4 regions of the Streptosporangium sp. NBC_01469 genome follow, and region 2 is predicted to be linked to each of the others. Evidence: riboswitches for the same ligand, from Rfam matches in the RefSeq annotation. Region 2 holds a riboswitch; each other region holds the start of a gene.
The links. Region 2 has a riboswitch for cobalamin ahead of OG587_RS29580 (ABC transporter substrate-binding protein). Riboswitches for the same ligand answer to the same signal wherever they lie in the genome.

Region 1: another riboswitch for cobalamin. It lies ahead of metE (5-methyltetrahydropteroyltriglutamate--homocysteine S-methyltransferase); the one in region 2 lies ahead of OG587_RS29580 (ABC transporter substrate-binding protein).
Region 3: another riboswitch for cobalamin. It lies ahead of OG587_RS28680 ((2Fe-2S)-binding protein); the one in region 2 lies ahead of OG587_RS29580 (ABC transporter substrate-binding protein).
Region 4: another riboswitch for cobalamin. It lies ahead of bluB (5,6-dimethylbenzimidazole synthase); the one in region 2 lies ahead of OG587_RS29580 (ABC transporter substrate-binding protein).

What each region holds. Positions count from the first base shown of each region.
Region 1 covers NZ_CP109465.1:8,077,781-8,085,272, reverse strand. Annotated here, with positions in the region: gene OG587_RS35160 (NucA/NucB deoxyribonuclease domain-containing protein) at 1-44, shown strand, start outside; gene OG587_RS35155 (DUF6461 domain-containing protein) at 111-710, shown strand; gene OG587_RS35150 (hypothetical protein) at 1,293-1,580, opposite strand; gene OG587_RS35145 (hypothetical protein) at 1,577-1,906, opposite strand; gene OG587_RS35140 (helix-turn-helix domain-containing protein) at 2,084-2,908, shown strand; gene OG587_RS35135 (DUF397 domain-containing protein) at 2,899-3,093, shown strand; cobalamin riboswitch at 3,287-3,498, shown strand; gene metE (5-methyltetrahydropteroyltriglutamate--homocysteine S-methyltransferase) at 3,608-5,833, shown strand; gene OG587_RS35125 (aminotransferase class V-fold PLP-dependent enzyme) at 6,015-7,304, shown strand.
Region 2 covers NZ_CP109465.1:6,752,807-6,760,298, forward strand. Annotated here, with positions in the region: gene OG587_RS29565 (hypothetical protein) at 238-1,227, shown strand; gene OG587_RS29570 (LysR family transcriptional regulator) at 1,421-2,263, opposite strand; gene OG587_RS29575 (MFS transporter) at 2,336-3,514, shown strand; cobalamin riboswitch at 3,561-3,755, shown strand; gene OG587_RS29580 (ABC transporter substrate-binding protein) at 3,887-4,882, shown strand; gene OG587_RS29585 (FecCD family ABC transporter permease) at 4,879-5,940, shown strand; gene OG587_RS29590 (ABC transporter ATP-binding protein) at 5,937-6,719, shown strand; gene OG587_RS29595 ((2Fe-2S)-binding protein) at 6,906-7,469, shown strand.
Region 3 covers NZ_CP109465.1:6,540,838-6,548,329, forward strand. Annotated here, with positions in the region: gene OG587_RS28670 (hypothetical protein) at 1-380, shown strand, start outside; gene OG587_RS28675 (ABC transporter permease) at 477-1,133, opposite strand; cobalamin riboswitch at 1,246-1,438, shown strand; gene OG587_RS28680 ((2Fe-2S)-binding protein) at 1,764-2,573, shown strand; gene OG587_RS28685 ((2Fe-2S) ferredoxin domain-containing protein) at 2,698-3,045, shown strand; gene OG587_RS28690 (hypothetical protein) at 3,175-3,627, opposite strand; gene OG587_RS28695 (transglutaminase domain-containing protein) at 3,700-4,266, opposite strand; gene rpsR (30S ribosomal protein S18) at 4,498-4,737, opposite strand; gene OG587_RS28705 (CobW family GTP-binding protein) at 4,734-5,885, opposite strand; gene rpmF (50S ribosomal protein L32) at 5,986-6,147, opposite strand; gene rpsN (30S ribosomal protein S14) at 6,160-6,459, opposite strand; gene rpmB (50S ribosomal protein L28) at 6,459-6,695, opposite strand; gene OG587_RS28725 (hypothetical protein) at 7,010-7,492, shown strand, end outside.
Region 4 covers NZ_CP109465.1:8,736,183-8,743,674, reverse strand. Annotated here, with positions in the region: gene OG587_RS38025 (hypothetical protein) at 1-336, shown strand, start outside; gene OG587_RS38020 (response regulator transcription factor) at 698-1,354, shown strand; gene OG587_RS38015 (serine hydrolase domain-containing protein) at 1,688-2,815, opposite strand; gene OG587_RS38010 (DUF4097 family beta strand repeat-containing protein) at 2,891-3,562, opposite strand; gene OG587_RS38005 (helix-turn-helix domain-containing protein) at 3,785-4,519, shown strand; gene bluB (5,6-dimethylbenzimidazole synthase) at 5,103-5,723, opposite strand; cobalamin riboswitch at 5,756-5,955, opposite strand; gene OG587_RS37995 (prolyl oligopeptidase family serine peptidase) at 6,000-7,492, opposite strand, start outside.

The DNA of each region.
Region 1 (7,492 bases), 1.3 Mb from region 2:
ATGCCTTCTGGGTCAGAATCCGCGCGGGCGCGCCACCGTCATAACTCCACAGTCAGGAGGGGGCGTCTCCGGGATGCCCCCTTCTGGCGCACCTACAATCGAGAGGTGTCATGCGGTCGCCGACGTACCTGCACGACCTTCTGGTCTCGACTCTCTTCAACGATGAACTCGATCACGACATGGACCTGTGGTCGCTGGGATTCAGCGCCCTTTGGATCAAGGGAGCGGATCTCGACACCCTCGCCCAAGCCTTCTCCTTGAACCTTTCCACCCGCGTCCCGAGCCACTTGAGCGAAATCCTCGACCACAACGGCGACGACGGTTCTCTCTGGGTAGCCGAGGCCGGAGGTTGGACGGGCATCCTGCCGGCACGTTCAGACGACGCTTTCCTGCTGTCGCTGACCGAAGGAGGCCATCACGCTCTCAACTTCAGCATGGACATCAACGGCCATGACCGCTTCAAGTACATCCGGGACGGGGACATCATCGTCTCTTTCCGACCCACCTGGCCCGACTCCAAGCACGGCAGCGACCCGCACGCGCTCGATCACTTGATGGATGGGCTGCGCTTTCAGGTCAGTGAAGAGGACAACCCCGTGGAAGAGGACGAGAGTATCAGCTCGGCCCTGGCGTTGATCGGCCGCATAACGGAAACAGACATGGCCGCTGACTGGCTTGAGGCGGTGCACTCTCGCATTGGACTGACCTGAAGGTGACGGGGCCCGATTGCGGAGCATTTTTGGGATGATCTTGGGAGGGTCGTTAACCGCAGAAGCCGTTCGTGCAGCTCGCAGCCCATATGCCAGTTGAACGATCACCGCTCTCTTAAAGCGTGTGCTTTTTGATTGGGTTGTCTGTTCGGCCGGAGCCCGCCCGGCTTGGCGGCCCGGCGGGCTGCGCTGCGGCCTGGGGTCGTTCTCGCCCGCCGCCCGCCCACGTCCGGCGAACTCCGACGAGTACCTAGCAAACGATCAGAGCTATTTCGATGCAGCCAGCTTGCAGTGATCGTTGATAAGTGCCAGATCAGGGGCCGGGTTGCTGTTTGTGACTCCCCCGCCCCGTTACCGGAGTGTTCGTGTCCCTCGGCGTCAACTCCGTCTGTACCTGTTAGGTGTGGGGTACCGGTGTACGTCGTGGGGAACGGACACGCGAAGACGGAGTTGACCCCTCGGTCGGGCCACACGATCTGGCAGTTATCGGGGGCGGGGGAGGAATGGGCCAGGAGCCTGCATGGTGGCTCCTGGCAGGCGTGGCGACGCCGTCCCTCCGAAGCACACGCCGCCACGCCCGTTCTACCGGGCTCTACCGGACAGCAGTGCCGCCCAGATCACCCGAGCTTTAGGGAAAGACCATCGGCACGTCTCATGGATCTCGTGCTCGCGGTCGAGTTGAACGGTTCGCCGGATGAACGCCTGCCCGCCGCCCTGGCACAGTTCGTAGATCGTGGCGCGGCATACACAGGTCCAGCTCACCGGCCTTACCCGATCAGCGATCCGATCCGGAGGCCGCCACTGCAGCCGCGTGTGATCGCGTTGCGCCATGGCCACGTGCGGACTCAGGCACTCCTCCAGCAGCATCACAACGGGTCTCCATGAAGCAGTGGCGACACCGGATAGCCCTGCTGTAGTTCCTCGTATCGGTGGGCAACGCAGCGGGCGGCGGCGGCCGGGTTGTCCACGGTGTAGACCGTGTAGAGCCGTCGGCGACTCCGACCCGAGAACTGTCCCGCCCACCAGTGATAGACGAAGCCGTCGGTCCAGACCAGAAGATCAACCCAGACCGACACCACGGCGACGCCGTAGCCGCCATGAACGTCAGTGACTATCCCGTGCTGTTCCAGCGCGTTACTCAGCTGGTCAGCAGCATGGACGGCAGGCGTTCCGGTCAGCAGAGCGGCAGCGATCATCGTTGTCCGTCTCCTCTCGGCGCGGTCGATGCGCGTGGTCGGATTCCCCTTCCAAGCCTGTCGCCAGGCGACTACGTTCGGTAGGTGTGCGACTCCAACGGTGAATCCGCACATTCAGTTGCGTCTCATGTAGGACCCGCAACGATTCATGTAGAGCCATGAAGGACGGGAGCGGAGATGCCCTCACCGAGCGAGCTGGACGCGAACGCCAGCGTTCTTGCTTACTGGGGTTCTGAACTGCGCAAATACCGGGAACAAGCGCAATGGAGCCAGAAGGAACTGGCGCACAGGATCTCCTACTCCACCTCCCTCGTCGGGCTCATCGAGACGGCCAAGCGCGCCCCGACGAGAGAGTTCGCGGCCAAGTGTGACGAGGTGCTGGAGACGGACGGTGCCCTTGCTCGCCTGTGGCCCCTGATCGGCAGAGACGTCTACCCCGTGTGGTTCCGGCCGTTCGTCGAACTGGAGAGGGAAGCCCGAACCCTGCGAAGCTTCCAGCCCGTCCTCGTTCCAGGACTGCTGCAGACCGAGAACTACGCACGGGCGGTTCTGAGGGCAGGACGACCAGGCGACACCGACGAGCAGGTGGAGGAACTGGTCGCCACACGCATGGAGCGCCAACGAATCCTCACCAAGCCGGACCCGCCCATGTTCTGGGCCACCCTCGACGAGGCCGTGCTGATCCGTCCGGTCGGTGGCCCGCAGGTCATGCGCAAGCAGCTGGAACAGCTTCTCGAACTGGTCCGGCGGCCCCGGATCACCATCCAGGTCATCCCGCTCGACGTGGGCGCGCACGCCGGTCTGACTGGAGCTTTCGTGATCGCCAGCTTCAAAGGATCGCCCGATATAGTTTATTTGGAAACCGCAGCCGAAGGTCAGATCGTCAACGGTCCCACCGAGATCGAGACCCTGTTGACCCAGCTCGACGCGCTACGGGCGTGCGCCCTGCCGCAGTCCGCCTCGGTGGCCTTGATGGAGAAAGCGATGGAATCATGGACCTGACGGATGCCCGGTGGTTCAAGAGCAGCCGCAGCGGCGGCAACGGCGGCGACTGCGTCGAGGTGGCCACCAACCTCCCCGGCATCGTGGCCGTCCGCGACAGCAAGAACCCCAACGGCCCCGCCCTGGCGTTCACCCCCGAGGTATGGGCCGACTTCATCGCCTCGGTGAAAGCGGACACGATCTAAGCCGTTCCTTCACTGGGCTGGCGACCGCCGTCTCCTCCGAGGCTTTCTCCTCCCTCCGGGGCGAGTCCGTTTCTTCTGCGGCGGCATCGCTGAAGACGGCCTTCTTTCCTTCCCTGCGTTCCAGGTGACTGTGGTGCGGTCCCTGCCTCTTCGAGACGTCGGGTGGTGGCTCTGCCGGGGGGTGGGGGCGGGTTATGCTCGTGGTGCGGTTGGTTCTCCCGGCGCCGTCTTCGTGCTGGGAGTCGTAAGAGGGAACCCGGTGTGATTCCGGGACTGCCCCGCAGCGGTGAGTGGGAACGAACGCCGTCATTGGCACTGGGTGCGTGGCATCTGGGAAGCGACGGTCAGTAGGGGTTGAGTGTGGTGCCCGCGAGTCCGAAGACCTGCCAGCCGCCCGTGTGCCGTCCGGTGCGCGGTGATCCGTGGCCTCGTGGGAGGGCCTGGGATGCGTCTTTCCCGTGTGTTCCTCCGCGTGGCCGTGGGTCGGCATGGCATGAGCCGAGGGAAGGACGCCATGAGTCAGGTCACCACGACCATTTTGGGGTATCCCCGTATCGGGGGTCGTCGCGAGTTGAAGCGGGCGACGGAGGATTACTGGGCCGGGCGCGCAGATGCCGTGGGCCTTCAGGAGACGGCCGTGGGTCTGCGGGAGCGGGCGTGGCGGGAGTTGTCGGAGGCGGGGCTGGACGCGGTGCCGTCCAACACCTTCTCCCTGTATGACCACGTGCTGGACACGATCGCGCTGGTCGGCGCGGTTCCCGAGCGGTTCGCCGGGGCCGCGGACCCGTACTTCGCGATGGCCCGGGGCGCCGAGGGGGTGGCGCCGCTGGAGATGACCAAGTGGTTCGACACCAACTACCATTACCTGGTTCCGGAGCTGGGCCCCGACACCCGGTTCCGGCTCGACTGGAGCAAGCCGCTGGCCGAGTACGCCGAGGCGCGGCGGCTGGGCGTCGAGACCCGGCCGGTGCTGGTCGGGCCGCTGTCGTTCCTGCTGCTGGCCAAGTCCACCGAGCCCGGCTTCGCGCCGCTACGGCTGCTGGACGGCCTGCTGGAGACCTACGCCGAGCTGCTGGAACGGATGGCCGCGGCGGGGGTGGCCGAGGTGCAGCTGGACGAGCCGGTGCTGGCCGCCGACCGTACGGACGAGGAGCTGGCCGCGCTGCGCCGGGCCTACGCGCGGCTGGGCGCGCTCAGCAGCCGGCCCCGGCTGCTGGTGGCCACCTACTTCGGTGAGATCGGGCCCGCGCTGGAGATCCTGGCCCGCGGCCCGGTCGAGGCCGTCGGCCTGGACTTCGTCTCGGCGCCCGGCAACCTGGAGGCGCTGGCCGCCGTTGGCGGGCTGCCCGGCAAGACCCTCGTCGCGGGGGTCGTCGACGGCCGCAACGTCTGGCGTACCGACACCGCGAAGGCGCTGGCGACCTGCGCCGCGCTGCTCGGACTGAGCGACCGGCTGGTGGTGAGCACCTCCTGCTCGCTGCTGCACGTCCCGCTCGACCTGGACGCCGAGGCCTCGCTGGACCCGCGGCTGCGCGAGCGGCTGGCCTTCGCCAGGCAGAAGGTCGACGAGGTCGTACGGATCGGCAGGGCACTGAACGGCGAGGAGGTCATCGCGGGGGAGAGCGTCACGGAGCGGTTCCTCAACCCCCGGGTGCGGGCCAGGCTGGACGCCCTGGGCAAGGGCACCCCGCGCGCCCCGCACGCCGAGCGGCTCGCCGTGCAGAACGCAGACCTGGGCCTGCCGCCGCTGGCCACCACCACCATCGGCTCCTTCCCGCAGACCGGCGAGGTGCGCCAGGCCCGCGCCGCCATGCGCTCGGGCGAGATCGACAGGGCCGGGTACGAGCGCAGGATGGAGGCCGAGATCGACCGCGTCATCGCGCTGCAGGAGGACATCGGCCTGGACGTGCTGGTGCACGGCGAGCCCGAGCGCAACGACATGGTCCAGTACTTCGCCGAGATGCTGGAGGGCTACGCCGCCACCGAACACGGCTGGGTGCAGTCGTACGGCAGCCGCTACGTCCGCCCGCCGATCCTGTTCGGCGACGTCTCCCGTCCCGAGCCGATGACGGTGCGCTGGGCCTCCTACGCGCAGTCGCGCACGAAGAAGCCGGTCAAGGGCATGCTGACCGGGCCGGTGACCATGCTGGCCTGGTCCTTCGTCCGCGACGACCAGCCGCTGGGCGAGACCGCCAGGCAGGTGGCGCTCGCCCTGCGCGACGAGACCCACGATCTCGAGGCGGCGGGCATCAGGATCATCCAGGTCGACGAGCCCGCGCTGCGCGAGCTGCTGCCGCTGCGGCGGGCCGACCGCGAGGCCTACCTGGAGTGGGCCGTCGACGCGTTCCGGCTGGCGACCAGCGGGGTGGCCGACAGTACGCAGATCCACACCCACATGTGCTACTCGGAGTTCGGGGAGATCATCGGCGCGATCGGCGACCTGGACGCCGACGTGACCAGCGTCGAGGCGGCCCGCTCCCGGATGGAACTCCTGGACGACCTGCGCGCCTTCGGCTACGCGCGCGGCATCGGGCCCGGCGTGTGGGACATCCACTCGCCCAGGGTGCCCTCGGTCGAGGAGATCGAGACCGCCCTGCGTACGGCCGCGGCCTCGGTGGATCCGGCCCTGCTCTGGGTCAACCCCGACTGCGGCCTGAAGACCCGCGGCTATCCGGAGACGGAGGCCAGCCTCAGGAACATGGTCGAGGCGGCCCTGCGCGTCCGGGCGGAAACGGTCTAACGGTCATCGTGTTCGCGGGGGTGTGACCCGCCCGGGTCACACCCCCGCCTCACCGCCACGCCACGCCTGAGCGGTACGGATGCCCGCCCGGGGAGTCCGCCCCGCGCACACTGGGACTGATCCGTTGGAACAGGTCGGGGCCGTGCCGCGGCCTCTCGCTGATCGGTGTGGAGTGGTTCCCATGAGCTTGTCCAGGCGTGAGATGGTCGCCGGGCTGGGTGCGCTGGCCGTCCCCTCTTCACCGGCCCACCGCTCGCCCGTCGCTCCCGCCGGTGTGACCCCCGAGCGCCTCGCCGGGGACGAGGGCTTCTGGCACGGGGTGGCGCGGGAGTATCGGGTCACCAAGGACTTCGTCAACCTGGAGAACGGCTACTACGGGGTCATGCCCGAGCCGGTGCGCCGCGCCTACCATCGCAACGCCGACCATCTCAACGAGCTGAACTCCTACCTGCTGCGCACCACCTACAAGGACCGGGCCGACCAGGTCAGGCAGCGTATCGCGACCATGCTCGGGGTCTCCGTCAAGGAGATCGCCCTCACCCGGGGTGGCACGGAGGCCCTGCAGCTGCTGATCGCGGGCTACCGGCGGCTGCGTCCCGGCGACTCGGTGATGTACGCCGACCTGGACTACCACAGCATGCAGTACGCCATGAACTGGCTGGCCGACCGGCGCGGCGTCCGGGTGGAGAAGCTGGTCATCCCCGAACCGGCGACCCGTCAGGCCGTGCTGGACGCCTACGCCAGGGCGTTCCTGGAGCATCCGAAGGTCAGGCTGCTGCTGCTCAGCCACATGAACAACCGCACCGGGCTGGTGGTTCCGGTACGGGAGATCGTGGAGATGGCCCGCGAGCGAGGCATCGACGTGATCGTCGACTCCGCCCACTCCTGGGGACACCTGGACTTCACCATGGACGACCTGGGCGCGGACTTCGCCGGGTTCTCCCTGCACAAGTGGATGGGCGTGCCGCTGGGGGCGGGCTTCCTCTACATCCGCGAGAGCCGCCTGGCGGACATCGACACCGCCTTCCGCGACGAGACCTTCCCGCGCGGCGACATCCGCTCGCGGGTGCACGCCGGCACCCTGGACGTCGCCCCCGTCCTGACGACCGGCACCGCCCTGGACTTCCACGACGCCCTCGGCGCCGCCGCCAAGCAGGCGAGGCTGCGCTTCCTGCGCGACCGCTGGGTGGGCCAGGTGCTCGACATCGACAACCTGGAGATCCTCACCCCCGAGGACCCCGCCATGTACGGCACGATCACCGCGTTCCGGATCACCGGCTGTACGTCGGAGGCCGAGAACGTCGCGATCACCACGGACCTGATGAAGCGGTACCGGATCTTCACGGTGCGCCGCGGCGGGCCGGTCGGGGGCGACTGCGTACGGGTGACGCCGGCGCTCTTCACCAGCCGGGACGACGTCGACCTGCTGGCGGTGGCGGTACGGGACATCGCGCGGCGGATGCGCGCCTGAACGAGAGGGTTGCCCGAGCGGACACGTGCCCGGACGAGAGGGGTGTCCGAGCGGACGCGTACCCGAGCGGACGTGTACCCGAGCGGGCGCACGCCCGGACGAGAGGGATGTTCCAGCGGGCGCACGTCCGGACGACAGGGGTGTCCGAGCAGGCGCGCGCGCCTGAACGGCGGGGTCCGGAGATCTGA
Region 2 (7,492 bases):
TGTCTGGGTCGGCCTTGATGATGCGGACAAGTACGCGAGCGTGGTCGGCGGGTTGGGCGCCGTAGCGGGTCTTGGCCTATCGGTGTTCGCACTGACATGTCGTTCTCCGGCCGGGCAGGATTCTGCTGAGATGCCCTCGTCCCCCGCCGGCCAATGGGTGCGTGCTTCCGCCGTTGACGGAGACGTCGTTCAAATTGACCAGGTCACCGGCGACGTCGACATCACAACGAGGTGTCGATGAGCGCCACCCGCCCGCCGGGCCACGACGCTCACGATAGTGAAGCTCCTCGCGCAGAGGCGCTCTACGACGAAGGATCGCCGGAACGCCGCGCATCGAGCGAAGGCCAGGAAGTCTCACACTCCGGGGTGAGAGGCGACCTGATTCAAGTTCACGGAGTCGGCGGAAACGTCACAATCGCCAGGCCGGTGCCGCCCACCGACTGGAAGACGACCGGCTTGTGGGCAGTGGCGATCATCGTGGTCGTGACACTACTGGCCGGGATCGCGATATGGGCCGGACGCGACTCCCCTCGGGACAGGGCGTCGCCTGCCGCGAGCCCGTCCAGTCGGCCGCCGCTTTCGGTCGTTGTGGCCGCCAAACCGCTTAAGCGAGTCAGTACCTTCAACAACCTCGATACCTACATATTTTCCCCGCCCGCATCGGCGCTGTCACCGCTGCCGCCGGAATACAGAGACGACCAGCAGGTCATCGAGCGATGGGCGTACGACAACGGGGCCGTCGACGCCAATTACACGAACGTCCGACTCGTGATTCAGGGAAATTTCGCCAGGTCCGTCGTGCTGACTGATATGCGGATCAAAGTGCTCAAACGTGATGCGCCGCCGCACAGCATTTACTTCAAGCCGTATCCCGGAGCTGACGGAGTCGACGGGCGAGGCGCCTCAGTGGACCTGGACAAGTGGGCTCCCCAGCTCGAAGACATGACGAACTTCACCGATTACGGCAATGAGCCGTGGTCGTTCCCTCTGCGGGTCTCGGAGACCGAGGTAGAAGTCATCTACCTGTGGGCGATGGCCCTGGACCATGACATTCAATGGACGGTGGAACTCAGCTTCGTCGCCGACGGCAAGGCCGAGGTGCTCTCAATCGACAACAACGGAAAACCGTTCCGGACCGCGAGTTCAAAGAACTCCACCGCATACACCCTCAAGAACGGCAAGGTCGTCCCAGGTAATGCAGACATACCCATGTCCTCAGCGGGCTGAAGCTGCGGACAACCTGGTCATCTCATCAGCGCGCCGGGCCCTGTGTCCGTAGGCTGAAACGGGCCCTTCCTCATCCTGCTGGAGCATGCCGTGGCCGCCGATGAGTGAGACCGCGGAGAAAAAGACCGCAGACGCTGTGGCCGCCCCACAGGAGGCGATGCAGGCAACCCGCGCAGACCCTCGTGCGGCGGGCTCAGATCATCCGCCGCAGGGCGGTCTCCACAGCGTCGATGAGCGCATCGCCTTCGGTAGCGGGGTGGCGGGCGAGGCCGAGTTCGACGTCCGGCAGAGCAGGCAACGCCGCCGCGTCGTGGCAGGCCATGGCCGGCTCGAGGTTGGCGGGCAGGAGCGCCGCGACTCCGAGCCCGGCCCGTAGCGCGGCGAGCACTCCGGCGAGACTGTTGCTTTCGAACGCCACCCGCCAGCGGCGCCCTGTGCCTTCCATCGTTTCCAGCACCGAGGTTCGCCAGGCGCACGTGTTCGAGAACAGCACCACCGGCAGCGGGTCGGCGTCGGTGGCGACACCCTGCCCGACCGCCCAGACCAGCGGCAGACGCACCGTCCAGCGCGGCGGCCAGGGAAGATCCGAAACCTCGTCGAGTACGAGTTGGACACGGCCCGTGTCGTAGGCCTCCCGCATCGCCGCGTTGGAAAGACTGAGCACCTCCAGCGTCGCGTCGGGGTGCAGCCGCGCGAGGTCGGCGAGTGCCTGAGAAAGGCGGGAAGCGGCGAGATCTTCGAGGAGTCCCACCCCGCAATGCCCGGTGAGCGCACGTCCTGTTTCGGCGAGCGCCTGTGCCGACAGCGCGAGAATGCGCTCGGCGTAGGGCAGCAGCTCCTCGCCCGCCCGGGTCGGCGAGACGCCGGACGGCGCCCGGTGCAGCAGCGGACTGCCGACGGCCCTCTCGAGCTTGCGCAACTGCTGGCTGAGCGCGGGCTGGGTACGGCCGAGCGCCGCCGCCGCACGGCTGATGCTGCCCGCGCGCACGGCGGTGACGAACGACCTCAGCAGTGCGGTCTCGAGATCATGTGCCATAAGTATTCATTATGCCTGGTCCAATGAATTGACGGCTTCCTATGGCATTCCGGCTGATCTAGCGTTAAACCGGTGATTAGATTTCGACAGGTGCTCGCGGTGCCGGGGATGACGCCACTGCTGGGCATTTCGCTGCTCGCTCGTGCCGCGATCACGGCGGACGCGATGGCGTTGACGATGTACGTCGTCGTCGCCCTCGACATGAGTTACGTGGCGGCCGGAGCCGTGGTGGCGGCGCTCACCGCCGGTGTCGCGCTGGGCGGGCCGCTGCTGGGCCGGATGATCGACCGGCGGGGCCTGCGTACCGTGCTGCTGGCCACGGTTGTGTCGCAGCTCGTGTTCTGGTTGACCGTGCCTGTGCTGCCATACGTGATCTTGCTGGGTGCCTCCTTCGCCGCCGGTCTGCTGATGGTGCCGATCCAGTCGATCACCAGGCAGGCGATCGCCGCGATGACGACGGCAGGGCAGCGGCGGGCGGCGTTCGCGCTGGAGTCGGTGGTGGGCGAGCTGTCGTACATAGTGGGGCCGCCGGTGGTGATCTTGTGCGCGGCGAAGGTGTCTCCCGGCGCGGTGGCATGGGGAGTGGGCGCCGCGATCGTTGTCGGCGGGGCAGGGGTCGCCCTGCTCAACCCGCCGTTGCGGGCCGAGGACGAGGCGGACGGCGAGGCGGCGGGCCGGCCCCGGCGCCGGGAGTGGCTGGGAGCGCGCATGGTCGCTGTCCTGACGATGGGAGTCGGCGTCGCGATGCTGCTCAGCGGCGTCGACCTGGCCATCGTCGCGACTCTTCAAGAAGCCGGTCAGGTCTCGTGGGCGGCCGTGGTCGTCGCCGTGTTCGGGGTGACGTCCGTCGTGGGCGGTCTGGTGTACGGAGTGCTGCCCCGGTCGATGCCCACCTGGCTGCTGCTCGGCCTGCTCGGGCTGGTGACGATTCCGGCCGGACTCGCCCATGACTGGCCTTGGCTGTGTGTGGCGGTCATCGGCGCCGGGCTGCTCACCGCGCCGACCCTTTCCACGGTCTCCGACGCGGTGAGCCGGCTGACGCCGGCCAGTGTGCGAGGTGAGGCGACCGGCCTGCAGTCCTCGGCGGCGAGCGCGGGGTTCGCGCTCGGCTCCCCGGTCGTGGGAGTGGCGATCGACGCGTCCGCGCCGGCGGGCGGCTTCGCGGCGGCCGGTCTGGTCGGCCTGCTCGCCGCACTGACGGGATACCTGCTCTCGCGCCGGTCACCCAAGATGACCATCGCTTTGACGTGAGCCTGTGAGGGAAGCTCGCCGGGGCTGACGGGTGGTGCGCGCTTTGTCGTTGATGAGTGGTGTGCGAGCATGGTCGGCGTAGGCGAGCGCGGAACGAGGAAGCCGGTGTGAATCCGGCGCGGTCCCGCCACTGTGATCGGCGAGCGAATCCCGACGAAGCCACTGCCCGGACAACGGGTGGGAAGGCCGGGACGAGCATCGACCCGAGAGCCAGGAGACTCCCGCGGTCGCCTCCTCGATGAACTGGGGCGGATTTCCCCGGAGAGGAGTGGGCTCTCGTGCCCGTCGAGCCGGTGGCCGCGCCGAGAAGCCCTGTGGCATTCCCTCTTTCAGATCCGCCCCGTTGTGCAGATTCCGTGAGAGGAACACTTCATGACGGGCAGACGCCCCACCACCCTCCTGCTCGCCCTCCTGGTGTCCGGAGTGCTGGCCGCCTGCGGCGGCGCCCCGGCTGAGAACGTCTCGGCCCCCGCTCCGGCGGCCTCCGCGCCCGCGGGCTTCCCGGTCACCCTCGACAACTGCGGCGTGACGAGCACGTACGAGCAGCCGCCGCAGCGGGCGATATCGATGAACCAGCACGCCACCGAGGTGATGCTGGCGCTCGGCCTGGAGAAGTCGATGATCGGCACCGCCTACCTCGACGACAAGGTGCTGCCGGAGTATCAGGCGGCCTATGACGCAATCAAGGTCGTCTCGAAGGAGTACCCGGCCTACGAGGCGCTCCTGGCCGAGGAGCCCGACTTCGTCTACGGCGGCTTCGCCAGCACCTTCGACGAGAAGGAGGGCCGCAGCCGGGACGCCCTGCGAAAGGCCGGCATCAAGACATATCTGAACGTCGAGGAGTGCGCCAAGGGCGCGGTGTCCGTGGGCCTGATCGACACCGAGATCCGCAACGTCGCGAAGATCTTCGGCGTCTCCGACCGGGCCGAACCGTTGATCACCACATTGCGGGCGACCCTCGACGGTGTGAGGACCAAACTCGGCGACGCCGCCCCGGTCAAGCTGTTCGTCTACGACAGCGGCGACAAGACCGCCTTCACCGCCGGCGGCAAGGGCGTCGGCAACGAGATCATCAAGCTGGCCGGGGCGGAGAACGTGTTCGCCGACGTCGACAAGGTGTGGGGCGACGTGTCGTTCGAGCAGGTCGCCGAGCGCGCGCCCGACTGGATCGTCATCTACGACTACGGCGACCAGCCGGTGGCCGACAAGGAGAAGTTCCTGCTGGCCAACCCGGCGCTGAAGGACGTGCCGGCCATCAAGGAGAAGCGGTTCGCGGTGCTGCCGCTGTCGTCGGTGGTGCTCGGCGTACGGGCGCCGGGGGCCGTCGAGGCGCTGGCCCGGCAGCTGCACGCCGACCGGTTCAAGTGAGTGAACCGACCACGGGTGTCGTGCTGTTGGCGCGGCGCCCGGGACCGCCGTACCCGGTCGTGATCGGCCTGCTCGTGCTCCTGCTCGGCGGGGCGGTCACCGTGGCCGTCGCGGCCGGGTCGGTGGCCCTGCCGGTAGGGCAGGTGTGGGGCATCCTGCTCCATCACCTCCATCCCGCCCTGGCCGAACCGACCTGGACACCCGTGCGGGAGACCATCGTGATGGACGTACGGCTGCCGCGGGTCGTCCTGGCGGGGGCGATCGGTGCGGGCCTGTCGGTCTGCGGCATGGCCCTGCAGGCACTGGTGCGCAACCCGCTGGCCGACCCGATGCTGCTGGGGGTCTCCTCCGGCGCCGGCGTCGGGGCGGTCACCGTGGTGGTGTTCGGCCTGAGCGTGTTCGGCGCGTTCAGCCTGCCGATCGCGGCCTTCCTCGGGGCGCTGGCCGCATTGGTGGCGGTCTACTTCCTGGCCCGCTCGGGCGGGCGCATGACGACGGTGCGGCTGGTGCTGGCCGGGGTGGCCATGGCCGAGGTGCTGTCGGCCGTGGCCAGCTTCCTGGTGGTGACCTCCAACGACCCGCACAAGACGCAGGCGGCGGTGCGCTGGATGCTGGGCGGCCTGGCCGGGACCACCTGGACGGTGGTGTGGATCCCGGTGGTGGCCGTCTTGGCGGGGACCGTCGCGCTGGTCGGGGTGTCTCGGCCGCTGAACCTGCTGCTGGCGGGGGAGGAGGCCGCGGCCTCGCTCGGGCTGGACGTGCATCGCTTCCGGGCGGCGCTGTTCGTGCTGGTCGCCATGATGATCGGCACGATCGTCGCGGTCAGCGGAGCCATCGGCTTCGTGGGACTGATCATGCCGCACGTCGTCCGGCTGCTGATCGGCGCCGACCACCGCCGGGCACTCCCGGCGACGGCGCTGCTCGGCGCGGCCTTCCTCATCGTGGCCGACCTGACCGCCCGCACCCTGATCGCGCCGGAGGAGATCCCGGTGGGCATCATCACCGCGCTGGTCGGCGGGCCGTTCTTCCTGTGGTTGATGCGGAGGCGCTCCAAATGACACTGACCGTGGAGGAGGTGTCGGTCCGCATCGGCGGCCGCGACCTGGTCCGCCAGGTCTCGCTGGAGGTCGCCGAGGGGGAGATGCTCGCCCTGGCCGGCCCCAACGGCGCGGGCAAATCAACGCTGCTGCGCACCCTCTACCGGGCGCGGAGGCCGACCAACGGCCGGGTGCTGCTCGACGGCGAGGACGTGTGGCGCATGCCGGTCGGCTGGCTGGCCCGACGGCTGGCCGCAGTCCTCCAGGAGAGCGGCGGCGACTTCGAGCTGTCGGTGTACGACGTCGTCGCCATGGGCCGCACCCCGCACAAACGGGCCTTCGACGGCGACAACGCGGCGGACAAGGCGATCATCGCCGACGCGCTGGGGCGGCTCGACGTGGCCGATCTGGCGCACGCGCCCTTCGACCGGCTGTCGGGCGGGGAGAAGCAGCGGGTGCTGATCGCGCGGGCGCTGGCCCAGCGGCCGACCACGATGGTGCTGGACGAGCCGACCAACCACCTGGACCTGCGCCACCAGCTCGACGCGCTGAACCTGGTGCGCGGCCTCGGCGTCACCGCGGTGGTCGCCCTGCACGACCTCAACATGGCCGCCGCGTTCTGCGACCGCATCTGCGTCATGGACGCCGGCCGCGTCGTCGCTCTCGGCGCCCCCGCCGACGTGCTGACCCCCGCTCTGCTCGCCGAGGTCTACCGGGTCGACGCCGAGGTGGCGATCCACCCGGAGACAGGGGTGCCGCAGGTGAGTCTCCGAGCCGGAGGGAGCCGCGTCACGAACTGAATCTCTCTTTGTATGAAAAGCCGGATCCGCCATCCGGCGTATTCACCGTGCGACTTTAACGAATGGAGCTTCAGCGTAATGGAATCGGCGTCGACCGAATCGATTCTGACGGCCCTCGGAGCGGTCGCCGGATTCGGCTCGTTCTTTTCTTTGCACATCGGCGGCGACCCAGCCGGGTGGCACGACGTGAAATCCGACTACGAGCGCGGTTTCGCCGACCTGGTGGAGGCGACGGCCGCCAGATACGGCACCCGCGAACTACGCATCGGCGCCTCGATCACCCAGCTCGGCCACGCCGCACGGCTCTGGTCGCCGCTCCTGGGCGCCGTGCTCACCCATGACGTGGTGCCCGACCTGACCCGCCTGGACCGCGCCGACGACGGCCCGCGCCTGCGCCTGCCCGCCCCCGCGGGATGGCACTACGAATCACCGGATCAGCTTTACGACCTGGTGATTCTCCATCACCTGGAACCGCTGGCGGCCAGCCTGCGGGTGAAGGTCGCCCCCGGCCTGCTGTACGGCAACGCCGCCTCCGCCCTGGCCGAGGCCGGCCGCGCGATAGCGGCCACCCGCCCGGACCTGGCCAAGCCCGCAGGCGACCTGGTCGCCGACCTGCTGACCCGCGGCCACCTGGCGGGAAAGGGGACGCTCATCTCCCCTGAACTGGCCTTCCGGCGCACCACGTGCTGCCTTTATTACCGGGTGCCGGACGGCTCCAAATGCGACGACTGCTCATTGGCAGAAAAATGAATTCTTGAATTCACCGCGACCTT
Region 3 (7,492 bases), 210 kb from region 2:
ACCTGGAGTCCTTCAACCTCGCCGAGCCGGCCTTCGCGTTCGGCCTCGGCAATGCGGGCGATGAGGTTGTCGCGGATCTCTTCGATGCGGGCGCGTTGGACCGGGTCCGGCCTGAGAAGCGCACATCTGACGCAAGCATCCGATGCCCCATGTTTCGAGTCGACCCCGCCCAGCGCCGTCGACTCACAGAGATCATCCGCAACCTCGGCGACCGCATCGACGAGGCCCGTGCCTACGGCTCGGCCGGCGAAGTTCAAGGCCTCCGAATCAGCCTCGAAGCAGCACGCAACAAACTCGCCTCGCTCAACCGGCTGGCCCGCAATAACCGCCGGACCACGGTCAATCTCGGGATGCCGATAATCCGTGGGAAGTTGCAATGAACCGTCATCATCGCTCACTCGAGCCTACCGATCAGTAGTACGGTGCCGCGCACGGCGGACTTCCTCAGCCGCCAGCCAAGCGATTGACGAGGGGTTTCAGTCGAGGGATAGCCCTGCGGCCGGAGTCACCCGAGCGGCCCGGCGTGCCGGGAGAACAGCGGCGAGGAGTCCGGCCAGGGCGGCGATGAGGACGACGACGCCGAGTGACAGCCAGGGGACTTGCATGGTGGCGTCGCTGAGAGCCCGCGTCACGAACGTCTCGTAGCCGACCCAGGCGAACCCGACGCCGATCACGGTGCCGAGCAGGGTGGCCACCACCGACAGCAGCACTGCCTCGGGCACCAGCATCCGCCGCAACTGCCTGCGGGTGAGCCCGAGCGCGCGCAGCATCGCGTGTTCGCGGGCGCGTTCGAGTACGGAGAGCCCCAGGGTGTTCGCGATCCCGATCAGGGCGATCACGACGGCGATGCCGAGCAGGCCGAGCACTGACCAGGTGAGGATTCTCAACTGTTGGTCCTCCGTCTCCCGGGCCTGCAACCCGTTGTCGATCTTCGCGCCGACCGGATCCGCTAGCTTGTCCAGGTCACCGACAAGTTGAATCGGGTCGGCGCCGGAGGAGGCGCGGATCCAGATGGCATGCGGCTCGGGGGAGTCGGTGAGCGTCGCCAGCGTCTCGGGCGCGACCACGCCCGCCGGGCCCCAGCCGGTGCCGGCGGCGACCTGCAACTGGGCTCGCCGGTGGCCGACGCGCACCGTGACCCGGTCACCGGGCCGGAGGCTCAGGTCCTTGCGAAAGGCCGCATAATCGAGTCTGATCTTCCCCGGCTCCACCCGAGCGAACGCCCCGCCGTCGCGCGATGTCCGCTTTGTCGTTGACGGTGGTTGTGCGAGCATGGTCGGCGTAGGCGAGCGCGGAACGAGGAAGCCGGTGTGAATCCGGCGCGGTCCCGCCACTGTGATCGGCGAGCGAATCCCGAATTGGCCACTGCCCCGCGCGGGTGGGAAGGCCGGGAGGAGCGTTGACCCGAGAGCCAGGAGACTCACGCGGTCGCCTCCTCGCAGGAATTGGGGCGGACCTCCCCAAGAGAGGAACGGTGATCGTCATGCCTGGACCCCGGCCCACCGGCCCCGGGCGTGCCCGGCGCGCCGACTCTTTTGGTGACCCGGCCTCCCGACCGTCGCGGAGGCCGCCGAGGAACGGCGTCCGCGGCCTGTTCCCAGGAGAGCACGCATGAGCGTCCCTCGCTCGATCACCGTGGCATCACTCGCGCTTTCGCCCGCCACCGTGGCACCGCTCGCGTTTTTACCCGCCGCCTGTGGTGCCCGGGACGCGTCACCGGCGGCCGAGGGTCACCGTGTCACCGGCTACCGGCAGCTGACCAGGTGACGCCTCCGGCCTCCGGCGCGGCCGCCGCCCGGCCGGGACCGCTTCCCGCCTCACCGTCGGCGGTCTCTACGGCGATCGCCGACGTCTCCGAGATCAGCGGCTACTTCGAACTCGGGATCGGCCCGATCGAGGCGGGCTGGCGGCCGCTCACCGACCTGGCGGCCGACCCCGACCTCCTGCGGCGGCGGATCGTCGACGTCGCCGGACGCCTGGGGACCGACGAGCTCCGGGTGGCGGCCTCCATCCTGTTCCAGGGGCTGGCGGCCCGTCTGTGGTCACCCGTCGTCGGCGCGGCGGTAACGCACGACCTGCTCCTGGACCTGGCCTCCGTCCACTGGCGGGAGGCGTCCAGCGGGCCGCTGCCGCTGCGGGCCGAGCGCCCGACCGGCCGGCGGATCCTCGACCCCGCCGGGGTCGCCGAACCGCTGCACCGCGACGTGCTGACCGAGGTGCTGGAGCCGCTGGCGCGGTCCGTACGGGAGATCGTGAGGATCGCTCCCGGGCTGCTGTGGGGCAACGCCGCCTCCGCGCTGGCCGGAACCGTCCGGACCATCGCCCACCAGCGCCCCGAACTCGCCGCGCGGGCCACCGCGCTCGGGCGCGAGCTGCTCGCGCTGGGAGTGCTGCGGGGTGGTGGCGACCTGGTCGAGCCCGTCCCCGGGCAGCCGTTCTTCGTCCGGCGCAGCTGCTGCCTGTTCTACCGCCTGCCCGAGGGCGGCAAGTGCGGCGACTGCGTCCTCATCGACCCCGAGACCCGCCGCCGGCAGTGGGCCGAGGCCCTGCGACGGCCCGGAGGGTCCTCATGAACCACCCGTCGTCTTCGGCCGCCGGAACCTCCGGCCGTCTCTCCGCCTGGGACGACCCGCGCGCCACCTGCCTCGGGCTCGGTCCCGGCCCGCTGGACCGCACCGGAAAGGGCGTCAATCACAGATGAGCAAGATCACCGTCTGCCGGGACTGCTGCTGCGGCAGCAGCCGCAAGGTTCCCGGCCTCGACCACGACGAGCAGGTTCGCCGCCTCTCCCGGATCGCCGACGTCCGCCTCAGCGACTGCCTGGACGTGTGCGAGCAGGCCAACGTCATCGTCGTCCAGCCCACCCCCGCCGGACGCGCGGCCGGCGGAAGGCCGGTCTGGCTCGGGCTGGTCAACCAGGACGAGGCCGTCGACGACATCGCCGCCTGGCTGCGCGAGGGCGGCCCCGGCCTGTCCGAGACCCCGGCCATCCTCGCCCTGCACCAGATCACCCCGCCGGGCCGGCGGAAGGCCGGACGTCCGTGAAGGTTCACCCGGCGAGGGCGACGACGGCCGGTGAGCCGGGCGGCGTCGTGTACGAGGACCTGCTCCGTCGGGCCGGGGCTCGGGGCCGCCGTCCGTGGTCGGCCGGTCGGCCGAGGCCGGAGCGGGTGGTCATGGCTGCTCCCGGGTGACCCTGGCGATCGCGGCGGCGTGCTCGTCGGCGGTCATGCCCAGGGTGGGATGGTGCCGGTTGAGGTCGTGCTGGTCGTCGGCCCACTGCCGGTAGTCCCGCCGCAGGGTGGTCGCGTCGGAGTCGAGGGCGAGGGCGATGTCGGCCCAGGTGGCACTGGCCAGCAGCGCGTGGTGGATGTTGGCGGGGTGGCGTACGGTGCGCGCGATGCTCTCCGCCAGTGCCAGCAGCTCGAGGTGCTCGGCCACGGTGAGCGGGGGCCGGTCCTCGGCCCCGTGCCGGGCGGGGTCATAGGTCCCCCGGGCCACCAGCTCCGTGCGGGCGCGAGCCGACGCGTTCCGGGCGGCCAGCTCGTTGTAGCGCTCCAGCTGCCGGCTGACGGGCATGTCGTAGCGGGCGTCGTGCCAGGTCGTGATGTTCTCGGGCGGGGTCATGAAGACTTCTCCGGGGCGGTCGGGGGGTTGGCTTCCGGCAGGGTCGTGCGGGATGTGGTCGAAGCTCGCGTCTCAAGCCGACCGGCGCCCCATGACGAGGTCGGCGGTGATGCGGGCCGGTGAGCACAACGTCTGGCCGTGCGCCCGGAACAAGGCATCACGGGAGCTGAAATACCCCAGGTCGGCCAGCACCTGGCCGGACAGGTCACATGACGAGGCGGTGACGCCGTCCCAATCGACGGCGGTGCGGGCCACCGCGTCGAAGAGCGTCTCACCACCGATGTTGGTGAACGCCTCCTCCTCCCGTAGCGTGCTCAGATCGCCGTACAGCTCGGAGACGGTCACCCACTCACCGTCGAGCAGGAACTCCGGCCAGGCGAGCACCACCTGACGCGGGACCAGTGCTCGCAACCGAGGAAAGCGAGGGTGCCAGAAGCGCCCGCTCACCAGCAACCCCCTGACCCGGCCGGCGATCCCGCAGGCCCGCCCCACCGCTTCCAGCACCGCCAGCCGCTGGCTGCACGATCCGCGCTCCAGGAGAAGCGTCCTGGAGACCGGCTGCGTGTCGTTCATGGCATACACCGGGCGCACCCGCGCGGCGATGAGCCGGTGGGCCGCGACCAGAAGGTCCCGATCCATCCCGGTATTCCCATGCCGGGCTTCAGCCGCCAGCTCCAGTACCCGGGGATGTCCCCAGTCGAGGATGGGCGTGGCCGACAGTTGCCTCCCGCCTGTTTCCCGGTGAACGGCGGCGGCGCGTGAGAGAGACGGCTTCATCTCACGACCGTATCCGGAGCCCATGACGCGACGAGCACGGAGCCCGGCGGACCGGCCCGAGATGCTGTTCGCCCAGCCTGTTCTCCAGCCCGGTCAGCGGGATCGCGAGGTGGAGGCGTAGGGGAGCAGGGCCATCTCGCGGGCGTTCTTGATCGCGGCGGCCAGCCGGCGCTGCTGCTGGACGGTGACCCCGGTGACCCCGGTGACACGGCGGCCGCGGATCTTGCCGCGGTCGGAGATGAACGCGCGGAGCAGGTCGGTGTCCTTGTAGTCGATGTGGCTCACGCCGTGCAGCGGATTGGTCTTCTTGCGGGGCGTGCGGCGAGGTTTCAAGCGGAGGTCTCCTTCAGGTCGAGGACGAAGGCGAACGGGTCGGGGTATCCGGCCCAGACGTCGGAGCCGGCCAGGGTCTCGGCCTCGGTGAGCAGGCAGGAGTCCAGGAGCCGATGGATGCGGTCGCGGTCGAGGTCGGGGCCGGTGAAGACGAGGTGCTGGACGCGGTCGCCGAGCTGGGGGGTCCAGTCGAGGGTGGCGGCCATGCGGCGGGCGGGGCTCTCCATCTCCCAGGCGGCCTCGGGCAGGACGACCAGCCAGGGGCCGGCGTCCTCAACGGTGATGACGCCGGCGACGGCGTCCCAGGCGAGCAGGCGCTCGTGCCGGTTGGCCAGCCAGAACCGGCCGCGGCTGCGGACGGTCTCGGTGACCAGCTCGTCGACGGCGTCGAACAGCCGCTGGGGGTGCAGGGGGCGCAGCCGGTGCCAGACCACGGTGGAGATCTCCCCGGTCTGCGCGTCGCAGGGCAGCTGGGCGGTCGCCGGGTCGACGCGGGCCCCGAGCATCTCCACGTCGATCCCCGCACCGGTGACCGCGGGCAGGGCGAGGTCGGGGGGACCGGCCGGGGTGGTGGGGGCGAGGTGGCCGAGCACGGCCAGGGCGAGTTCGACGTCGTCGGCCTGCTCACCGGACACGACGAGGGCGGTGGCGTACTCGATCTGGCGGGTGAGCACCTCGGCCAGGTGGCGCGCGTCGCCGGCCGCCGCGTGTTTGCCGTGAGCGGCGAGGCGCTCGTCGCAGCAGATGTCCTCGGTCGTGCGTGCCGCGTCCAGGGCGGTCAGCACCCCGGTCAGGCGCAGGCGGTGCACGGTGTCCTCGTGCCAGGCGAGGGCCTCGGCCACGGTCCGGGGTTCGACCGAGTCCCACAGCTCCACGACGAGCAGCGGTGCCGAGCCCGACCGCGAGAGGAGCTCCGGGATGAGGTCCTCGCGCACGGTGCAGGTGACGCAGCCGTGCGCGAGGCGTATCTCCCGCAGGTCCAGCGTCCCCGACGCGTCGCGTACGACGCGTTCCACGCGCCCGGTGCTCACCTCTCGCAGGTCGTGGTGGATCGCCACCGATCCGGGGTGGTCGGCGAGCAGGCGGTCCACCAGGGCCGAGCGCGGTTCGGGATGCAGTCCTGAGACGATGACGACGGGGACGGACATGACAGCTCCTTTCGTGGTGCGGGGGGTACGGCGCGGGTTCGGGGTACGGACCGTTCTCAGAGGGCCGATCCTCAGAGGGCCGGTCCCCGGAGGGCGGTCCTCAGGGGAGGAGTCCGCGCCGGTAGGCGCGGACGAGTCGGCGCGGTACCAGCAGTTCGCGTCCGCCGACGGTGACCGGGACAAGGCCGGGCGTGACGGCCTTCCACTGCGAGCGGCGGTGGCGGGTGTTGCTTCGGGAGGTCCTGCGTTTGGGAACGGCCATGTCGCGGTGCTCCTACCAACTGGATTTGGTGACGCCGGGCAGCTCGCCGCGGTGGGCCAGCTCGCGGAAGCGGATCCGGGAGAGCCCGAACCTGCGCAGGTGGCCGCGCGGGCGGCCGTCGGTGACGTCGCGGTTACGCACGCGGGTGGCGCCGGCGTCGCGTGGTTGGCGGCTCAACTCGCGGACGGCCTGGGCTCGCTCGTCGGGGGAGCCGGTGCGGATGATCTCCTTGAGGCCTGCCCGGCGCTCCGCGTAGCGGATGACGACGAGTTTGCGCCGCTCGTTGGCTGCGATCTTGCTTTTCCTGGCCATCAGATCCGTTCTCCCCGGGCGCGGATACGGGCCACGGCGGCCTCGATGCCGATCTTGTCGACGGTCTTGACGGCTCTGGCGCTGAGCGTCAGCCGCACGAAACGGCCCTCGGCGGGCAGCCAGTAGCGCCGTGGCTGGATGTTGGGACTCCAACGGCGGCGGGTGCGGCGGTGGGAGTGGGAGACGTTGTTGCCGAACACCGGCTTGACGCCGGTGAGCTGGCAGTGGGCGGACATGCGGTTTCCTTTCAGAAGAGGGCGGGGTCGAGTGGTGCCATGATAGCGATAACCGTTTTCATTTGCGAAACGAAGGGTGCGACGGCTCGCCGGGAGAGGCGGCCGATGGGCGGATGGGGCAAAGGCGACCACCGAGAACAGAAGCCCCATCGGGAGTTCGATGGGACACATGGACGTAGATCGTTGAAAGCGGTAGCGTCGGCCACGTAACTCGTGGTGACAGGAGCCGCTGGATGTCCTCAAAAACGGCAAGGCGACCCGGTGCCGTGTCTCAGCCGGGCACTCGTTCGTCCTCCAGCTGGGCGCGTTACCTCGTGACCGCCCTGGTCGCCGTGGCGATAGCCGGGCCACTGGGCTATCTCGTCGCTCTTCCCGACAGCTCCCAGGTCGCCATCGCCGACATGCGGGAGGCGGAGGTGAAGCGGGACGTCCAGCAGATCGGTGAGCTGACGTCCACGGCGCGGGTGACCGCCGGCGAGCTGAACGGGGTGTTGTCCGGACTCGTCGAGGTGCTTCCCCAGGGCGGAACCCCCGGCGCGCGGTCGGCGGAGCCGGCGGAGATCGAGGGATGGCAGCGCGTTCTGCGGCAGGCTGTCGACAGGCACGCGGAGACCCCCTCCGGGACGACCGCGACCAACGTGGCTCGTGCGGGATTCCGCAGCGCGGTGGACACCATGGCGATCGCGGTCGACGCGTACGCGGCCGGCCGGAAACTTCCCGAGGACCTGAGGAAGGCCTTCCTCGACCTGGCGGTCCGTCAACGATCCGCCGCCGTCACCGCGTGGTCCGTCGCGGCG
Region 4 (7,492 bases), 2.0 Mb from region 2:
GAACTCCGGGCCCGTGAACTGGCGGCCCTGCTGGCCCGATTCCACAACATCCCGGCGGACGTCCACCGCCTGCCGTCCGGAAAGATCGTTATCTCCGTCTACTACGGTCTGGTCGCCCGCCTGGACGACGCGTGCCGTTTCTGGTGGATCGTCCCAGTCTCCGAGGACCGGGACAGACCGCTGTGGACGAGCGCGGCCACCCCGGTCGCGGCGGCGATCCGGATCGCCGCTCACTATCGGGAACTGCGCGCCCGCCCGCTGGTTCACCTGATACGCGGCGGCTACCTGCTGGCCGACGTCCTGCTGGAACACCACGAGGCCGCCGCCCCGGTCTGATCATGTCCGTCGCGGCGGCGCACCGGTGACGGACCGCAGCCGGAATCGCCTTCCCGGAGCCCACCCCCCGGCATCCGGTGAACGCGAAGCCGGTCACTTCGGAGAGGGGCCGCGCCGCCCGCCGCGGCCGACCCTTGCGGCCGATTTGGCCGTTTCGTGTGGGTAGCGCGCACTTTTTGAGAGCGCGTCCGCTGACCCTCGGCCCTTATTTTCCGCGCGCTGAAGTCTCCTGCCTGCGCGAATCGCGGTTCGATGCCACGTGTTTCGTGTTTAACTCGGACTTGCGGTAGTCACCCGACTTCCTTGGGTAGTGTCCCCGGGCCAGGTGAGAGCGCGCGGTGCAGCAAGGGGGAGACGATTCATGATCAGCGTCCTGATCGCCGAGGACATGCATCTCGTCCGAGGGGCCATGGTCGCCCTGCTCTCCACGGAGAGTGACATCAAGGTCATCGCCGAGGTCGGTCACGGCGACGAGGTGGTCCGCTCCTGCCTGCTCCACCGGCCGGATGTCGCGCTCATCGACATCGGCCTGCCCGGCACCGACGGCCTCACCGCGACGGCGGAGTTGCACCGCCGGTTTCCCGAATGCGGGACGGTTATCCTGACCGGGCTCGCGACCCCGGCCGCGCTGTGCCGGGCGCTGGACGCCGGGGCGCGCGGCTTCGTCGTCAAGGACGCCCCGGCGGGCCAGCTCGCGGGCTGCGTACGCCGGGTGGCCGCCGGTGAGCGGGTCGTCGACCCCGAGCTGGCCGTCGCCGCCCTCAACGCGAAGAGGAACCCGCTCACCGCACGCGAGCTGGAGGTCTTGCAGGCCGCGGCCGAGGGGGCGCCGGTCGGAGAGATCGCCGACCGTCTCTGCCTGTCCGGCGGCACGGTACGCAACTACCTGGCACGGATCCTCAACAAGGTCGACGCCCGCACGCGCGTCGAGGCGGTCAGGATCGCCAGGGAGGCGGGCTGGCTGTGGTCCGACGACCTGACCAGCCTGGGCCTGAACCGCTACCGCTCGCTCAACTGATCGCCCGGCCTGACCGGGTCAGAATCCGGCCAGGGCGCGATTGACCGCGGCGGTGTACCTGTAGAACGCGTTGGTGCGGTTGGCCGGGTCCTCGATCCGGGAACGACTCAGCCTTCCACCCGCGAAGAACCGCTCTCGCTGGCCGCTGCTGATCTCCTCACGAGATCTGTCATCGCGAGCATTTCTCGGGAAGAGCGGGCATTCAAGTGCCGTTGACGCGTCGCCATTGTTTCGATCGGGTGACTCCGGACACGCGACCGCGTACGTGTTCCGGCGATACCTCGCCCCAGGCGCGGATCGAGAACGGCATCGTCGCGGTGACCGTGACCCTGTTTACTGAGCGGGTTCGGTCGCGTCGGGCGATCCGGTCTGCCCGCCGCCGAACACCTCCTTGACGAGCCTTTGCGTCGCCTTCTGGAACGCCTCCCCCAGGGACAGTGCGGCGTCGTCGACATAGTTCAGCGAGGCGGTCAGGGTCTTGCTGCCGTCGGGTGTGCTGTACATCAGCGCCCCGTGGCCCGCCATGCCGCCGTTGTGGGTGATGACGGTGCCGCCGCCGTCCGTGTCCTGCACGAACACCCCCAGGCCGTAGCCGACCTTGGGCTCCGGCGTGCACATCTCGGCCAGCAACGGGGCCGGTAGGAGCTTGCCGCCCAGCAGTGCGGAGATGAACGTGTGCAGGTCCTGGGTGGTCGAGATCATGTCACCGCCGCTGGAGATCCAGGAGGGGTTCTGACGGGTGACGTCGACCGTCTTCTGCTCGCCGGCCTCCTCGTACCGGTAGTAGGCGCGGGCGTGCGGCTCGGATATCTCCGACTGGGTGGTCGGCGCCACGGTGCCCGTCAGCCCGAGCGGCCCCAGGATCAGCCGCTGCATCTCCTCGGCGTAGGTGCGGCCGGTGACCTTCTCGATCAGCAGCCTGGCCAGCACGTAGTTGGTGTTGGAATAGCTCCAGTCCGTCCCCGGCTCGAACCGCGACGGCTTGGACAACGCCAGCCGTACCAGCTCCTGCGGCAGATAGGTCTTGAACCGGTTGTCCACCCACTCCTGGCCCGCGGTCGTGGCGGGGATCCCCGGCGCGTACGTCCCGTCGTCGTAGTACTCGCCGGTGAAGTTGAACACCCCGCTGGTGTGCTGCAGCAGCATCCGCACCGTGATTCGCCGGTCCAGCCCGAACTCGGGCAGGTAGTCATCCGCCGGGGCGTCCAGCTCGATCGTGCCCTCGGCCACCAGTTGCAGCACCAAGGTCGCGGCGAAGGTCTTGGTGTTGCTGCCGATCCGGACGTGTCCGTCGGTCGGCGGCTTGGCGTTCTCGCCCAGCTTGCGCACCCCGGCGCTGCCGACCCACTCACCCCGCTCATCGTTCACGCGCATCGTCATCCCGGTGAAACCGGAATCGACGAGCTCCTCGATGGTCTTCTGCAGCTCCGGGCGGTCCTGGTCGGTACGGGTGATGGACATGGTGGGGTGCTCCTTTGAGACTGTTGCGAGATTCAACTGAACGGGCAGGGTCGCCGGGTCCGAGAGGGGCTTCTCTTACAGGCTGCGGGCGGTGATGTCGCCGTAGGCGGTGGTCGCGTGGATGGTCAGGGCGGCGTCGGCGCCGTCGGTGTTCTTGAGCGCGTTGTGGATCCGGCCGTAGGTGGTGCCGGCGTCCAGGGCGGCGGAGACTCCGCGGGCGGCGCCGACGGAGATCTCGCCGGACTCGGTGCGCAGCGTGACCGTGCCGCGCACGGCCTCGGTGATGTGGAGGTCGCCCTTTTTGGTACTGATCTCCGCGGGGCCGTTCAGGCGGCCGACCGAGACGTCGCCGGACTGGAGGGTGAGGCGGGCGCCTGTGGCCTCGTCGAGCTTGATCGAGCCCTGCGCGCCTTCGAAGGCGATGTCGCCGAGCCGTCCGACGCTGCGGAGGTCGGTGAGGGCCGTCGTCGCTTCGATGTGGGAGCCGGTGGGCAGCTGGACGGTCACCTCGATGGATCCGGAAGGGCCGAGGATCTGGCTCTTCGCCTCCGGGGCCTTGATCCGCAGGACGCCGTCGCCGTATACGACCTCGGTCTGCTCCGCCGCCTTCACATCGCGGCTCTTGGAGGCGTTCGCGGGGAGGACCTCGACCACGGTGTCGGCCCGGTCGGCGGCGATGAGCTGGATGCGGCCGGCGGGGATGTCGAGGATGGCGGTCACCGGGGTGGGGGTGTCGAACTTCTGCATCGTGTCTTCCTTCGGCTCGTTGTTTCTGATGACGGAAACACTACGTTGCGTTTTTGTATGCGGCAACTGACTTTTTGCATGCAACCACCATAATTGCAGGTAGAGGCCGGTAATTCGTTGCAATGGTTTTAAAATCTAATGCAACAATCCGATTTTGTTCGTTGCAATGAGTCGAGGATGAACGCTATCGTGGAGACACCACGGACCACGAAGGAGACCGCGATGCCGGGAGGCAGACTCACCCAGCAGGAACGCCAGCAGATCGCGCTGGGGCTGGCCGACGGGCTCGCCTACGCGGAGATCGCCAGAGGCCTCGACCGTCCGACCTCGACGATCACGCGTGAGGTGATGCGCAACGGCGGCGCCACCGCCTACCGCGCCGACCTCGCCCACCGCGCCACCGAACACCGCGCCCACCGCCGCAGAAAGGTCGCGCCCCGGGACCCCAACACACCCCCGCAGGCCCACGGACGCGATGCCGAAGCCGTACGCGAGTACGAGGAGACGTTCACCACCGTCTTCATGCAGTCGGGCCTGCCCAAGATGACGGCCCGGGTGCTGGCCAACCTCTACACCACCGACGCCGGCAGTCTCACCGCCTCCGAACTCGCTGTACGCCTCCAGATCACCCCGGCGTCCGTCTCCAAAGCGGTCGCGTTCCTCGAAAGCCAGGGCCTCATCCGCCGGGAACGCGAGGAACGCCGCCGCGAACGCTACGTCGTCGACGACGACGTCATGTACCAATCCACGATGGCCAGCGCCCGATCTACCGCCCACCTCGGCGAGGTCGCCCGGCAGGGCGTCGGCATCCTCGGCCCCGGCACCCCGGCCGCCGCCCGCCTGGAGAACATCGCCCGCTTCGTCGACTTCGTCTCCGAGAGCATCGCCCGCGCCGCGGACCAGGCCCGCGAGATCCTCCACACGAAACCCGAAACGACCTCGGACAGCGTTACCTGAGCCACCTTCGGATCGCGGGCAGGCAGCCTCGGCGACCACCGCCGGGACATCGGCCGACTTCGGGACACCCCCAACCGCCGGGGACACGGTCGGGAGGAGGACACCGGCTCGGCACCATCTGGCTCCCGACGTCCCGGTCAGGCCGGATAGAGTTCGTGATCATTTGTGAAGATCGCGGAAGAAGGGCGGGCCGCCGTGCGGCCCCTGCCGGAGTGGCTGGCCGGGCCCCCGCTGGCGGACGACGGTACGCCGCGCTACGCGGTGCTCGGCAACGGCATGCCCGAGACCGTGGATCTGCTGACCGGACGGGTCGCCCATGAGTATCTGCCCTATCTCGGCAGGCGCGTGGCACAGGTCCAGGCGGTCGCCGCCACCCGGCAGCCGGGTGAGTACGTCGTCAGCGTGCGACTGACGAGCGGCCAGGACGATTGGTCGCCGAGGGGATTCGTCTCGCGTCTGCACCGCCTCACGGTGCACACCGACCCGGGCGTGCGCCGGCGCGGCGCCAGGCCGCGTCGCCCACCGGGAGCGGGTTCCCCCGGGCGAGGCCGGGCGGTGCGCCCGGCCTCGCCCGGGGGCGTGGTCACCAGCGGTCGTGGTGGACGACGTCGCGCAGGGGGCGCCGGTGACGCCAGCCGTGCCGTTCGAGGTCGGGTGTGGTTTCCAGGTGGGTCACCGGCCCGAGGCACAACCAGGCGACAGGGCGAACTCCGGCCGGGATGGCGAGGAGGTCGCCGAGGAAGGGCTCGCGGTAGAACGACACCCAGCCGACGCCGAGGTTCTCGGCGGTGGCGGCCAGCCAGAGGTTCTGGATGGCCAGGCACACCGAGTACAGGCCCGCGTCGGCGATGGCGTGGCGGCCGAGGACGGCGGGGCCGCCCCGGTCCTGGTCGTAGGTGACCACGACCGAGAGTGTCGACTCCAGCACGCCGTCGATCTTGATTTGGGCGAATCGCCGCGCGGCGGAGGCGTCGAGGGTCGCGGCGAAGACCTCCCGCTCGTGATGGACGTGTTCGTGGAAGGCCGCCCGGAGGGCGGCGTCGCGTACCACGACGAAGTCCCAGGGCTGGGAGAGACCGACGCTGGGTGCGGCGTGGGCCGCCGACAGGACGCGGTGCAGGACCTCGTCGGGGATGGGCGCGCCGGTGAACTGCGCGCGCACGTCACGGCGGCGGTGGATGACGTCGTAAAGCCGGTTGTCCATGGGCAGGCTCCCGCTGTGTACATGCCCCGTGCCGGGGCTGTGGGCGCGAGGCCGGTCTTCGGACTTCCGGATCGACGCCTGACCACCCGCCTTCCCAGTCCTGCCGGACCAGTGGCCGCGCGTACGCGCGTGGGTGGGGACTTCCCGGTCACCGCGGCGGGCCCGTGCCGGAATCACACCGGCTTCCCGATTCTCCCCGCCGGAGCGGAGCACCTCACAACAGTTCGCCGCTCGACACGGTAGCCGATTCCCGCCGGAATCGGGTCACCGGGCCGTTCAGGTGCCGGTGTCCAGGCCGGTGTGGGCGGCGAGGAAGGCGAGCATGTCGGCGGCCAGGCCGACGGCGCGGCCCGCCGAGCGGGAGCCGTGGCCGACGTCGCCCTCGTGGCGCAGCAGGATCGGCCGTGAGCCCGACGTCGCCGCCTGCAGCGCCGCGCACATCTTGCGCGCGTGCATGGGGTCGACGCGGGAGTCACCGCCGAACGTGGTCAGCAGCGTCGCCGGGTAGTCGACGCCGTCGGTGACCCGGTGGTAGGGGGAGTAGCCCAGCAGCCAGCCCAGCTGCTCGGGGTCGTCGGCCGAACCGTACTCGGAACGCCACGCCGGGCCGAGCCCCGACCGCTCGTACCTGACCATGTCGAGCAGCGGCGCCGAGCAGACGGCGGCGGCGAACAGGTCGGGGCGCTGCGTCAGCGCGGCGCCCACCAGCAGCCCGCCGTTCGACTCGCCGCACGCGCCCAGCCGTGCGGGGGTGGTCCAGCCGTCCGAGACGAGCTTCTCGGCCGCCGCCGCGAAGTCGTCGAAGACGTTCTGCTTGCGGTCCAGCATGCCGTCGCGGTGCCAGTCCGCGCCCTCCTCGCCGCCGCCGCGCAGCTGGGCGAGGGCGAAGACCCCGCCCGCCTCGACCCAGGGCAGGATGTAGCTGGAGTACGACGGCGTGAGCGAGAGCCCGAACCCGCCGTAGCCGTACAGGATCGCCGGCCTGGGGCCCGAACTGGGGCGGGCCAGCACGACCATCCGCACCGGTGTGCCGTCCGCGGAGGCGCAGACCACCTGGCGGGCCTCGAGTTCGGGCACCTTCACGGCGCCGGGCGCGGCGCTCCACAGCGACGTCCGCCCGGTGCGCGTGTCGTAGTGGTGCACCCCCGCGGGCGTGACGCTGTCGGTGTAGGTGAACCACACCTCGTGGCCGCCCTCGGGGCGGGTGGTCATCCCTCCCGCCGAGCCGAGGCCGGGCAGCGGCACCGGGCCGCGCCGTCTCCCGGTCGCCAGGTCGTGGACGCTGATCTCGCTGACCGCGTGCCGGGTCCAGCTCACGAGCAGCGCCTGCCCGGCGATCGCGAACTCGCCGATCACCGCCTCGGGGTCCTCGCCGACCAGGTCGATCCAGTGCTCGGGGCCCGGCCGCGCCGGGTCGGCCACGCACAGCCGTCCCCGTGGCGCGTCCAGGGTGGTGACCAGGTACAGGCGCCCGTCGCGGCCGACGGCGGGCACCGTCATCGCGCCCGCCCCCCGCTGGACCACCCGCAGGTCGGGACGCTCGGCGGAGGAGGACGACAGGTCGGCCAGCCAGAGGTCGTTGCCGTCGCCCGCCATCGCCGAGACCGTCAGCCAGCGCCCGTTGTAACTGATCCCCAGACCGTACGAGCGCTCCTCACCCATGATCACGGCGTCGTCCTCTGCGGGGGTGCCGAGCCGGTGCAGGCGGACCTGGCGGGAGCGGACGTAGAAGAACGCCTTCCCGTCGGGCAGCCACGCCACGGGCGCGT